DNA from 3 places in the Actinoallomurus rhizosphaericola genome. Region 2 is predicted to be linked to each of the others. Evidence: riboswitches for the same ligand, from Rfam matches in the RefSeq annotation. Region 2 holds a riboswitch; each other region holds the start of a gene.
What was found. A riboswitch is a leader RNA that binds a small molecule or an ion and turns the genes downstream of it on or off. The one in region 2 is predicted to bind cyclic di-AMP.

Region 1: linked by a shared signal. The riboswitch ahead of NE234_RS08740 (CHAP domain-containing protein) and the one ahead of NE234_RS07940 (NlpC/P60 family protein) in region 2 are both predicted to bind cyclic di-AMP.
Region 3: linked by a shared signal. The riboswitch ahead of NE234_RS45460 (C40 family peptidase) and the one ahead of NE234_RS07940 (NlpC/P60 family protein) in region 2 are both predicted to bind cyclic di-AMP.

What each region holds. Positions count from the first base shown of each region.
Region 1 covers NZ_JAMXMW010000003.1:226,701-229,962, reverse strand. The annotation lists gene NE234_RS08745 (septal ring lytic transglycosylase RlpA family protein) at 1-451, opposite strand, end outside; gene NE234_RS08740 (CHAP domain-containing protein) at 592-1,350, opposite strand; cyclic di-AMP (ydaO/yuaA leader) riboswitch at 1,363-1,500, opposite strand; cyclic di-AMP (ydaO/yuaA leader) riboswitch at 1,609-1,752, opposite strand; gene NE234_RS08735 (sirohydrochlorin chelatase) at 2,147-2,926, opposite strand; gene NE234_RS08730 (phosphoadenylyl-sulfate reductase) at 2,908-3,262, opposite strand, start outside.
Region 2 covers NZ_JAMXMW010000003.1:52,335-55,596, reverse strand. The annotation lists gene NE234_RS07945 (class II 3-deoxy-7-phosphoheptulonate synthase) at 1-332, shown strand, start outside; gene NE234_RS07940 (NlpC/P60 family protein) at 498-1,514, opposite strand; cyclic di-AMP (ydaO/yuaA leader) riboswitch at 1,520-1,702, opposite strand; gene NE234_RS07935 (CHAP domain-containing protein) at 1,994-3,007, opposite strand; cyclic di-AMP (ydaO/yuaA leader) riboswitch at 3,008-3,155, opposite strand.
Region 3 covers NZ_JAMXMW010000011.1:163,227-166,488, forward strand. The annotation lists gene NE234_RS24340 (NYN domain-containing protein) at 107-1,477, shown strand; gene NE234_RS24345 (hypothetical protein) at 1,669-1,860, shown strand; cyclic di-AMP (ydaO/yuaA leader) riboswitch at 2,047-2,178, shown strand; gene NE234_RS45460 (C40 family peptidase) at 2,180-3,250, shown strand.

The DNA of each region.
Region 1 (3,262 bases), 170 kb from region 2:
TGTGCTGGGCGACCGCCCACTCCGCCGGGCCGAAGTCCTCGACGATCCCGATCTCGCTCTTGCCGTTGTAGGTGACCTTCACCTTGGTGCCGAGCGGCCAGTACGGGCTGGCGATCGTCTCGTACGCCATCGGCTTACCCGACGCCGTCGACGGGTCCCAGAAGGAGGTCGCGGTGGAGACACCGGTGGGCAGGGCCGGGGCCTTGGCCTGCTTCTTGGGGTCGTTGCCCTTCTTGACCGACAGGAGCATCCGGTCCTGGGCACCGCTCTGGACGCGCTTCTCGGCCTGCGCGGGCGCCTGCTGCGCGACCTTCGCCGGGGCGCTCTGCGCCTGAGGCGACGCCGCCGCCTCCGAGGTGCCCCCGTAGGCGAGGGCGGTGGTGACGCCGGCGCCGGCCAGGGTGACTCCGGCGGCGACGCTGGCGATGGCCTTGGTCGAAAGCCTGATCATCGCTTTCCTTTCGGGGGCATGCGGGGATGAGGGCATGGGGGTACCGGGGAAGGGGTGAGAGAGATCCGGAGAGAAGTCCGGGAAGGGGAGGTCGCGCGTGCCGCGGCACCGGCGGCGGCACGGCACGCGCCGACGGGCGGCTACTGCTGCGGGTACTCCGGGTAGCCGTAGCCCACGACGGTGGAGGTGTTACGCGTCCGGACCTTCACGGCGTCGTCCGTGTTGCCCTCGACCGTCTGGATGGTGCCGTCGTGGTTGTCCTTGACGACCAGGCCCACGTGATCGATGTTGTCGACCCCGCCGCCGCTCCAGGAGAAGAAGACGACCGCGCCGGGCTTGGGAACGCTGCCCCAGCGGCCCTGCGAGATGAACCACTTGGCGTGGGAGGGGGTGAACGCGTCGCCGCCCATGCCCTTGACGCCCAGCGTGTCGCCGACCCAGGTGACGAACATGTCGCACCAGGACGCGTTGGCGTAGTCGCTGACGGAGCCGCCGTCGCGGGCGGCACCGGCCTTGGCGTACGGGGTGGTCATGAACCACTGGTTGAACTTGCTGCCGCCCGTGGCGTTCTCGGTCGTACCGACCTGGGACTCGGCGAGCTTCAGGACGTCCGCGGCCGTGGGCAGCTTCTTCTGCTTCTGCTCGGCGACGGTGTGCACGTTGAGGTGCGCGTCGTCGCCCGCGGGGCGGGCGTGCTCCGCCTTACCCGTACCGGGTGCGGGTTTCTGTGCCACCTGGTGGACGGCCGGACGGGACACGGTGGAGGCCTGCGCGGACAGGGCGGGCCCTGCGGTCACGACGGTCGTCGCCGCCGCGCCGGCGGTCACGGCGCCGGCGATGAGGCCGGTGAGACACTTCTTCTTCGAGGTAAAGCGGGGTTTGGCGTGTCGAGGGGACACGGGGGGTACTCCTTCGGCTTCCATGCCGCTTACCGGGTTAGCTGACGGGTTCGGGCGTGGAAGCTGCCCTACGGCACAGAAGTGCCGATTCACCCCAATGGTGCGGTGGGTCCCCGGTTCCGCGAGGTGCGGATTCAGCGGGTCGCCCGCTTGCGCGGACGGCACGAACAAAGAGACAGGGTCTGGCCGTACGGTCCCAGGGGCGGGACGACGACCGGATATTCAGATCAGGGAAGACTCGCGGACAAGGTTCTGACTCCTTACTTCCAGTACGCCTACCGGGTTAGCTGACGGGTTCGGGCGTGGAAGTCGCCCTACGACACGACGGATGTGCCGATTCACCCCGGGACTGCTCATGGGTCCCCGGCTCCGTGACTCTCACGGACTCGACGTTGCCGCTCCCGCTCCATGGGGATCGAGCGGTGCTCCGCGGGAGTGGCGTGATTTGGATATGAACCGTCTCGGCTCTGTACGGAGGCCCTCACGCGTCTTCGCGCTGCGCCGTCTGCGCTGGTGGGCCGGCCGCCGCCGGCGGATGTCCGGGAGGCGCATGGGGGGCGTCCCTCCGGACTTAGTGGGAACATAGCAGACAAATATCGGCCGACCAAATACCTATGTTTGCGACATGGCTCACATCGCGGGCCGGAATAGATGATCGCTAAAAGATCGTCTAATGATCGGTTCCGAATGATCGAATTTGCGCCTCGATAAAGATCGCCGAAATGGCGATCAATCGCAAAGCCTGACGGCACAAGGCTTTGCGGCGCCGGGAGGAGATACCCGCCGCGCTGGTCGCTCAGCCCGCGACCGCGACGGGACCGGCGTTGAGGAGGGCCTCCCGGTAGCGCTGCGCGGTGATCTCCGCCAGCTCCGGGACGGCGCCCAGAGCCGGCGAGACGGCCACGGCGCCGGCCGCCAGGGCCTCGTCCCGCACCTTGTCCGCGAAGAAGCCCGGGGCCAGGAAATAGGACGCCACGACCACACGCCGCGCTCCCGCCGCGTAGAGCGCGCGCACGGCCTCCGCGGGCGTGGGACGGGCCGCGGAGGCGTACGCCGGGACGACGGCGCGCCAGCCCCGCCAGCCGCGCGCCATCCGGCCGATCGTCGCGTTCGCCGCCGGATCGCTGGAGCCGGCGGCGGCGAGCACGACGGCCGTCTCCGGGTCCGGCCGGACGCCGACCTCGGCGAGCCGCCGCTCCAGGGCGCCGGTCATCAGAGGGTGGGGGCCGAGCGTGGCGCCGTAGTGCAGCGTCAGCCGCGGATAAGACGCCCGCGCCGCGCGCAGCACCCCGGGGATGTCGGTCTTGCTGTGGTACGCCGCGGTGAGCAGGAGAGGGAGCACGACGGCCTCGTCGGCCCCCTCTCCGACGAGACCACCGAGCACCTGCCCCGGCGCCGGGGGAGCGTGGTCGAGATACGAGGTCACGACCCGCACCCCCGAGGAACGGCGTACAAGATCGAGAAGTTCCTCGACCGTCGCCGCCGCCCGCGAGTCCCGGCTTCCGTGGGCCACGGCGACCAGGGGGACCGCCCCGCCGCCCCCGGATCGCCCGGCTCTCACAGGTTGATGCCGCATTCGGTCTTTCCGGTGCCGGCCCAGCGTCCGCTGCGCGGGTCCTCACCCGGCGCGACCCGCTTGGTGCAGGGCTCGCAGCCGATCGAGGGGTACCCGTCGTACTGCAGCGGGTTCACCAGGATGCCGTGCTCCTCGATGTAGCCGTGCAGGTCGTCCTGGGTCCAGCGGGCGAGGGGGTTGACCTTGACCTTGCCGCGCGCGGCGTTCCACTCGACCACGCGCGCGCCGCGCCGGTGCGAGGTCTCCTCGCGCCGGATCCCGGTGATCCAGGCGAGGTACGGCTCCAGCGCGCGGTTCAGCGGCTCCACCTTGCGCAGGTGGCAGCACAGGTCCGGG
Region 2 (3,262 bases):
CCGCGAGCGGCGCCCAGGTCGCGTGGATCTGCGACCCGATGCACGGCAACACCTTCGAGTCGGAGAGCGGGTACAAGACGCGCCGGTTCGACGACGTGCTCGACGAGGTCGCCGGCTTCTTCGAGGTGCACCGGGCGCTCGGCACCCACCCGGGCGGCGTGCACATCGAGTTCACCGGCGACGACGTCACCGAGTGCGTCGGCGGCGGCCACGACATCGTCGAGGACGACCTGCACCAGCGGTACGAGACGGCCTGCGACCCCCGCCTCAACCGCGGCCAGGCCCTCGACCTGGCGTTCATGGTCGCGGAGATGTACCGCGTCGGGAAGTGATCCCCGGCTCTCGCCGCTGAGCGGGTCCGCGTGGCCGTCTGATGCCACGCGGACGACGCCGGCGGAGAAACGGATCGGCGGGCGATCCGGGTGTGCTCGTCTCCGACCACGCGGACGACGCCGGCGGAGAGACGGGCCGGGGCGGGCGATCCGGGTCTGCTGGTCTCAGACCACGCGGACCGCGCCCGCGAAGGGGCGGGTCGACAGGTCGGCGATCCGGACGTGGTCGCCGGTGTGCGGCGCGTGGATGAACTTCCCGTCGCCGATGTACATCCCCATGTGGTGGATGTCGGAGTAGAAGAAGACGAGGTCTCCCGGCTCCAGCTGGTCCCGGGAGACGTGCACCCCGGCGTTCCACTGGTCGCCGCCGTAGTGCGGCAGGTTGATGCCGACCTGTTCGTAGGCCCACATGGTCAGGCCCGAGCAGTCGAAGCCCTGGCCGGGCGTCGCGCCGCCCCAGACGTACGGGACGCCGAGCTGGCTCAGCGCGGCCCGTACGGCGCCGACCGCCTTGCCGGGACCGCCGGGGATCTCGGGCACCTTCTCGCCCTTACCGGCGCGCTCGACGGCGTCCTGCAGGAGCGGCTTACGGACCTTCTCCAGCTCGGCGCGGATGGTGGCGCGCTGCCGGGCGAGCCGGCTTCTGAGGACGGCCGCCTCCGCGGCGCGGTCACCGGCGTCCTGGCCGGTCCGCTGGGCGTTCTGGATCGCCTCGGTGAGCTGCCGGATCTCGGTGTCGTCCTGCTGCGTGAAGTAGTGCAGGGTCGAGGCCCGGTCCAGCAGCGCGCGCGGGTCCGAGGACGCGAGCAGGGCGGGTGAGTCGTCGGCCGTGCCGTTCATGTAACGAATGGCGGCGAACCGGCCGACCTTGCGCTGGATGGCCTTCAGCGTTACGGCGGCGCGGGCCGAGGTCTGGCCGGCGACGGCGGCGGCCCGCTGAGCCTGCTCCAGGCGCACCTTAAGGCCGTTGTACTGCTCGGTGAGCTGTTCGAGCCGGTCACTCAGTTGGCCGGCGCGCTGCCGGAGCGCGTCGATGCGAGGGCCGGGGCGTGCCGTGTCGGCCAGTGCGGGCGGCGCGAGCCCGGCGACGACGAGGGCGAAGGTCACGACCGCCGTACGGCGGGCCGTGCCCTTCCCGGGATGAAGAGGGTCGCGGGTGTCCGCGGCGCGGGATCGATCCATCCAGATGCTCCTCTCCTCAGGCCGCCTACCGGGTTAGCTGACGGGTTCGGACGAGAAGGAGCCCTACCGCGGGCCGTCGGCGACGGACGCGGATTCACCCCGGTGCGAAGACGAGGGAACGCCCCGTGCCTCCGTGAGTGGGTCCCCGGTTCCCCGGCGCGCCACGGCGCGACGGGCGATTCGGCGGTCCGGCCGTCTCTCGGCCGGTGACGACTCGCTGGAGATTAACGGATGGTGACGGGGCGTCCAACGCGAACATGCGGAGATGGCCCGGGGGATCGCAGGATGGTCACTCCGGGTGATGTACGGCTGGTCCTTTGCGCCTAGACGCCGCGGTCCCCGCCTGCCTCCGGGTGGGAGGAGACGGGGACCGCGCGGACGGCGCTGCGAGCGGCTCGGCGCCGCGGCTCAGGCCACGGACCTCGGGACGAGGGCCGCAGTGCCCTCGCCCTCAGGCCACGGACCTCGGGGTGAGGGCCTCAGGACAGGACGGACTCGGACTGCGTCTCGGACTCGGTCTCGAGCGAGCCGTTCTGCGACACCGCGGCGTGCAGGGTGTTCCAGAACGCCAGCTCGACGTCCTCCTCCAGCTCCGCGATCTTGCCCCAGAACTCCTGGTCCTCGGCCTTCGCGGCGGCCTCGGCGGACAGGACCGGCATGAGCTGGGTGCTGGCGTCGGCCGCGTCCAGGTCGGCCACGCTGACCTCGGCGGGCAGCTCGACCGGCGTGCGGTGGTGCTTGCCGCGCTTGCGGACCCGGACGTTCGGCGCCGAGACGGGCACCTTGACCTTCGACTTGCCGACGGCCAGGGCCACCGTCCCGAACAGCACGACGGCCAGCAGCCCGGTCAGGGCGGCCTGCTGGTCCGGCAGGGGAGCCGACGGGGCGGCCGAGTCGTGGGCCGCGGTCGTGTGCGCGTCGACCTGCGCCTGGACGTCTTTGCCGATCTCCTTGACGGCGGGCGGGGGCGCGGCGTGCTTCGGAGCGTAGTTCTGGTCGGCCTGGGTCGTCTGCGGGGCGGCCGGCGCCGCCTTGACCTTGACCTTCGAGGGATAGCCGAACCCGACCACCTGGCTGATGTCCCGGGTGGCGCGCGTCAGCGCGTTGTTGTGGTTGGCCTCGATGGTGTGCAGCGTGTGGCCGTCGACCCGCTCGACGATGCCGACGTGCTCGATGTCGCCGATGCTCTTGCCGCCCGACCACGAGAAGAAGACGATCGCGCCGGGCTCGGCCTTGTGGCCCCAGGCGCCCTGCTTCTTGAACCACTTGGCGTGGTCGGGGGTGTAGGCGAACTGGCCGGTCCAGTCCTCGACGCCGGCCTTGTCGGCCGCCCACGCGAGGAACATGTCACACCAGGCCGACGTCTTGTAGACCGGGTCCTTGTCGACATGCGTGCTGTACCAGTCGCCGAATTTCGTGTAGCCGCTGGCTTTCTCGTGATAGCCGAGCTGACTCTTGGCGACCTCTAGCAGTTTTTGACCTACTGAATCCATTCGCTCCCCTTTTACCGCCTACCGGGTTAGCTGACGGGTTCGGGCCAGAGGTAGCCCTACCGTGCGTGACGGATTCACCCCGAGGGACTGATGGGTCCCCGGCTCCCACGACGCTGGTTGCGCCGCCGGGACTCGGCGGTCGGCCTGCAACCCCCTGGTTGGAGGTTGGTCACAGCCCGATCTCGGCGAAATCTAGCCGAACTCTCGCAACAACGGCAACGCGTTCGGAAACGAAAGTCTGACACCGATTGCTCA
Region 3 (3,262 bases), on a different contig from region 2:
TCCGGTCGCCCGGCCGCGCGGATACCTCGTGGTATTCGTCGGGGGGATTGCGGACCGTGGGTGGCCGGGGCGTCTACGCTGGGCAGCGACGGCGACACGGAGCCCGGTGCACGCGTCACGGCGCACCGCCCGCGACCATGAGGAGCAGACCATCGACACCGGCCCGGCCGAACACCTCGACCAGCCGCTCCCCGAAGCGGTCCGGCAGCGCGTCGTCGAGGCGGCCGCGGGCGTCATCGGCACGCTGCGGCCGGACGAGATTCCGGCGCCGCTCCGGCGGGTGGCCCGCTTCGAGCCCCGCCGCCGCGCCCGGCTGGCCGCGACCCTGATCGCCGCCCAGCTCGAGGACGACGGCGGGTTCCGCGAGCGCGTCGCCGACGTCGTACGGGAGAGCGAGCCGGTGCTGAGCGAGGCGGTCGGCTCCGGCGCGGTGCCGCCCGCCGCCGACCCGGTCACCGTCGCCGCCCTCGCGTACCTGCTGCGCCCGCCGGGCTGGGCCGAACGCGTCGAGACCGCCCGCCGGGAGCTGGAGCGCTCGGCGGCGGCCGCCGAGGAGGCCAAGGTCGTCCGCGAGGTCGCCGAGCTCCGCGAGCAGATCGCCGCGGCCAAGGCCACCCGGTCGGAGGAGACCGAGAAGCTCCGCGCCGAGCTGCGGGAGCTGCGTGCCGAGAACGCCGAGCTGCGCAAACGGCTGCACGAGGCGCGCGGCAAGGCGAAGCGGGAGCACGCGCGGGCGGAGGACCTCGACCGGCGGCTGGGGGAGGAGCGCGCCGCGGCCTCCGTCGCGGCGGCCGGCGCCGAGGCGGAGCTGCGCCGGCTGCGCAGCCGTCTGTCGCACGCCGAGGCGGCCGCGGAGAGCGCCCGGCGCGCCGCCCGCGAGGGCCGCAACGTCGACGAGGCACGCCTGCGCGTCCTCCTCGACGCCCTCACCGACGCCGCCAAGGGGCTCCGCGACGAGATCGCGCTGCCGCCGGGCATCACCCGGCCGGCCGACAGCGTGGGCGGCATCACGCCCAGCCGCCCCGGGCACCGTACGCTGCCGGGCCGGGCGCTGGCCGACAGCGACCCCGCGCTCCTCGACCAGCTGCTCACCCTCCCGCAGGTCCATCTCATCATCGACGGCTACAACGTCACCAAGACCGGGTACGGCGACCTGCCGCTGGCCGACCAGCGGTCACGCCTCGTCTCGGGCCTGGGCGTGCTGCACGCGCAGACCAAGGCCGAGGTGACGGTGGTCTTCGACGGCGCGGAGCTGAACGCCCCCGTCGCCGTGCAGGCGCCGCGCGGCGTGCGCGTGCTGTTCAGCGCGCCCGGGCAGACGGCCGACGAGCTGATCGGCCACCTTGTGCGCGCCGAGCCGAGCGGACGCGCCGTCGTCGTCATCTCCTCCGACCAGGAGGTCTGCGACTCGGCCCGGCGGGCCGACGCCCGGCCGGCCCCCTCGGCGCTCCTCCTCCGCCGCCTCGGCCGCACCTGACCGCCGCCCCTTCCGGGTCACCCGTCGAACGCCGTGCACCCGGCCGCCGCCCCTTCCGGGTCACCCTCGAACGGCGGTCCCGCGGCGGTCCCGACCGCCGCCTCTTCCTCGTTTCCGCCTGGGATCGCCGAGCGGAATTGTCGGTGGGTCCTCGTAACGTCTGGCGATGACGACGACACGAGGAGGAATTCGTGCTCATCGACTGCGACAAGTGTGAGCTACGCAACGTCGCCTGCGCCGACTGCCTCGTTCCCACCATGCCCGTGATTCCGGAGTCCGGCCTGGATCTCGGGCCGCTCGAGCGCCGCGCGCTGGGCATTCTCGCCGCAGAGGGCCTGATTCCTCCTCTGTGGATGACGATCTCCGTTGACCGCGCATCGTGACGAATCACGCGCACGCTGTTGCTTAAATGACGTGAATTGCTGCATTTCCCGGAGAAGCGGTTGTTACCAGCGTGAGACTTGACTAGTCTCACGCGCTGAGCCGGTCGCTGGTTCGTCGCCCCCCAGGCGACGGCGCCGGCTTCCGCCGAGTCGTCACGTTCGGTGAGGCCGCCCGAGGTCCGGGCCGTACGATCCTCACCGGCACGACGAGCCGGGGAACCAGGTTTCCGGGGTGAATCGGAGCAGCGCATGCTCCGTAGGGCGCCTTCCACGCCCGAATCCGTCAGCTAACCCGGTAGGCGGACATTGGGAGAGGGGCGTGCCGCGAATCGTGGCAACACAGCGCAGTGCCGACGGTACGGCCGTCGGACGGCCGACGAGCGGCTGGATCAGCAGCCGGGTGTTGGCCACCCTGTGCGTCGCCGCCTCAGCGGCGCTGGCTCTGCCGGCCGGTACGGCCGACGCGAAGCCGAAGCAGACGCTGAGCCAGGCGAAGGCCAAGCTGGCCAAGCTGAACTCACAGGCCGACAAGCAGGACAACGAGTACAACAAGGCCAAGGAGCAGTGGGCTGCGGCCGACAAGAAAGTGAAGGCGCTGAACGCCTCGGTCAAGCAGCAGCGCCAGTCCTGGGCCTCGCTCCGCGTCCGTGTCGCGCAGATGGCCGCGTCCGCGTACAAGAACGGCTCGGACGGCACCGACATCCCCACGCTGCTCTCGGCCAAGGACCCGCAGACGGTGCTCGACCAGATGTCGGCCTTCACGGCGCTGTCGAAGAACCGCTCCACCGAGCTCACCCAGTTCCTCAACGTCTCCCAGCTGCTGCAGCGGCAGCAGGCGCAGGCGCAGCAGGCGGCCACCGACCTGGCGCAGAAGAAGAAGGACCTCCTCGCCAAGAAGAAGAACATCGAGAAGTCCGTCGAGCAGCAGAAGGCCCTGGTCAAGAAGCTGGGCCCGGCGGCGGACTCCGGCGGTGGCGGCGGTGACGACAGCGGTCCCGTGGCGAGCAACTGCAGCGGCGGTTACCAGGGCTCGGCGACCGGCAAGGCGCGCGTCGTGCTCGAGTGGGCGTACAGCAAGTGCGGTACCCCCTACCTCTACGGCGGCACCGGCCCGCGGTACGACTGCTCCGGTTTCACGATGAAGGCCTACGCGGCGGCCGGGGTGAGCATCCCCCGCGTCGTCCCGGACCAGTACAACGCCACGAGCCGGGTGCAGCGAAGCAACCTGTCCCCAGGCGACCTCGTCTTCTTCGACGACCTCGGGCACGTCGGCATCTACGTCGGCGGCGGCAAGTTCATCCACTCGCCGCACACGGGCTCGTACGTCAAGATCGACAGTCTGAGCAACGTCTGGTACAGCTCGCACTACGTCGGTGCGGGCGCGCTCTAGGGACGGATCATC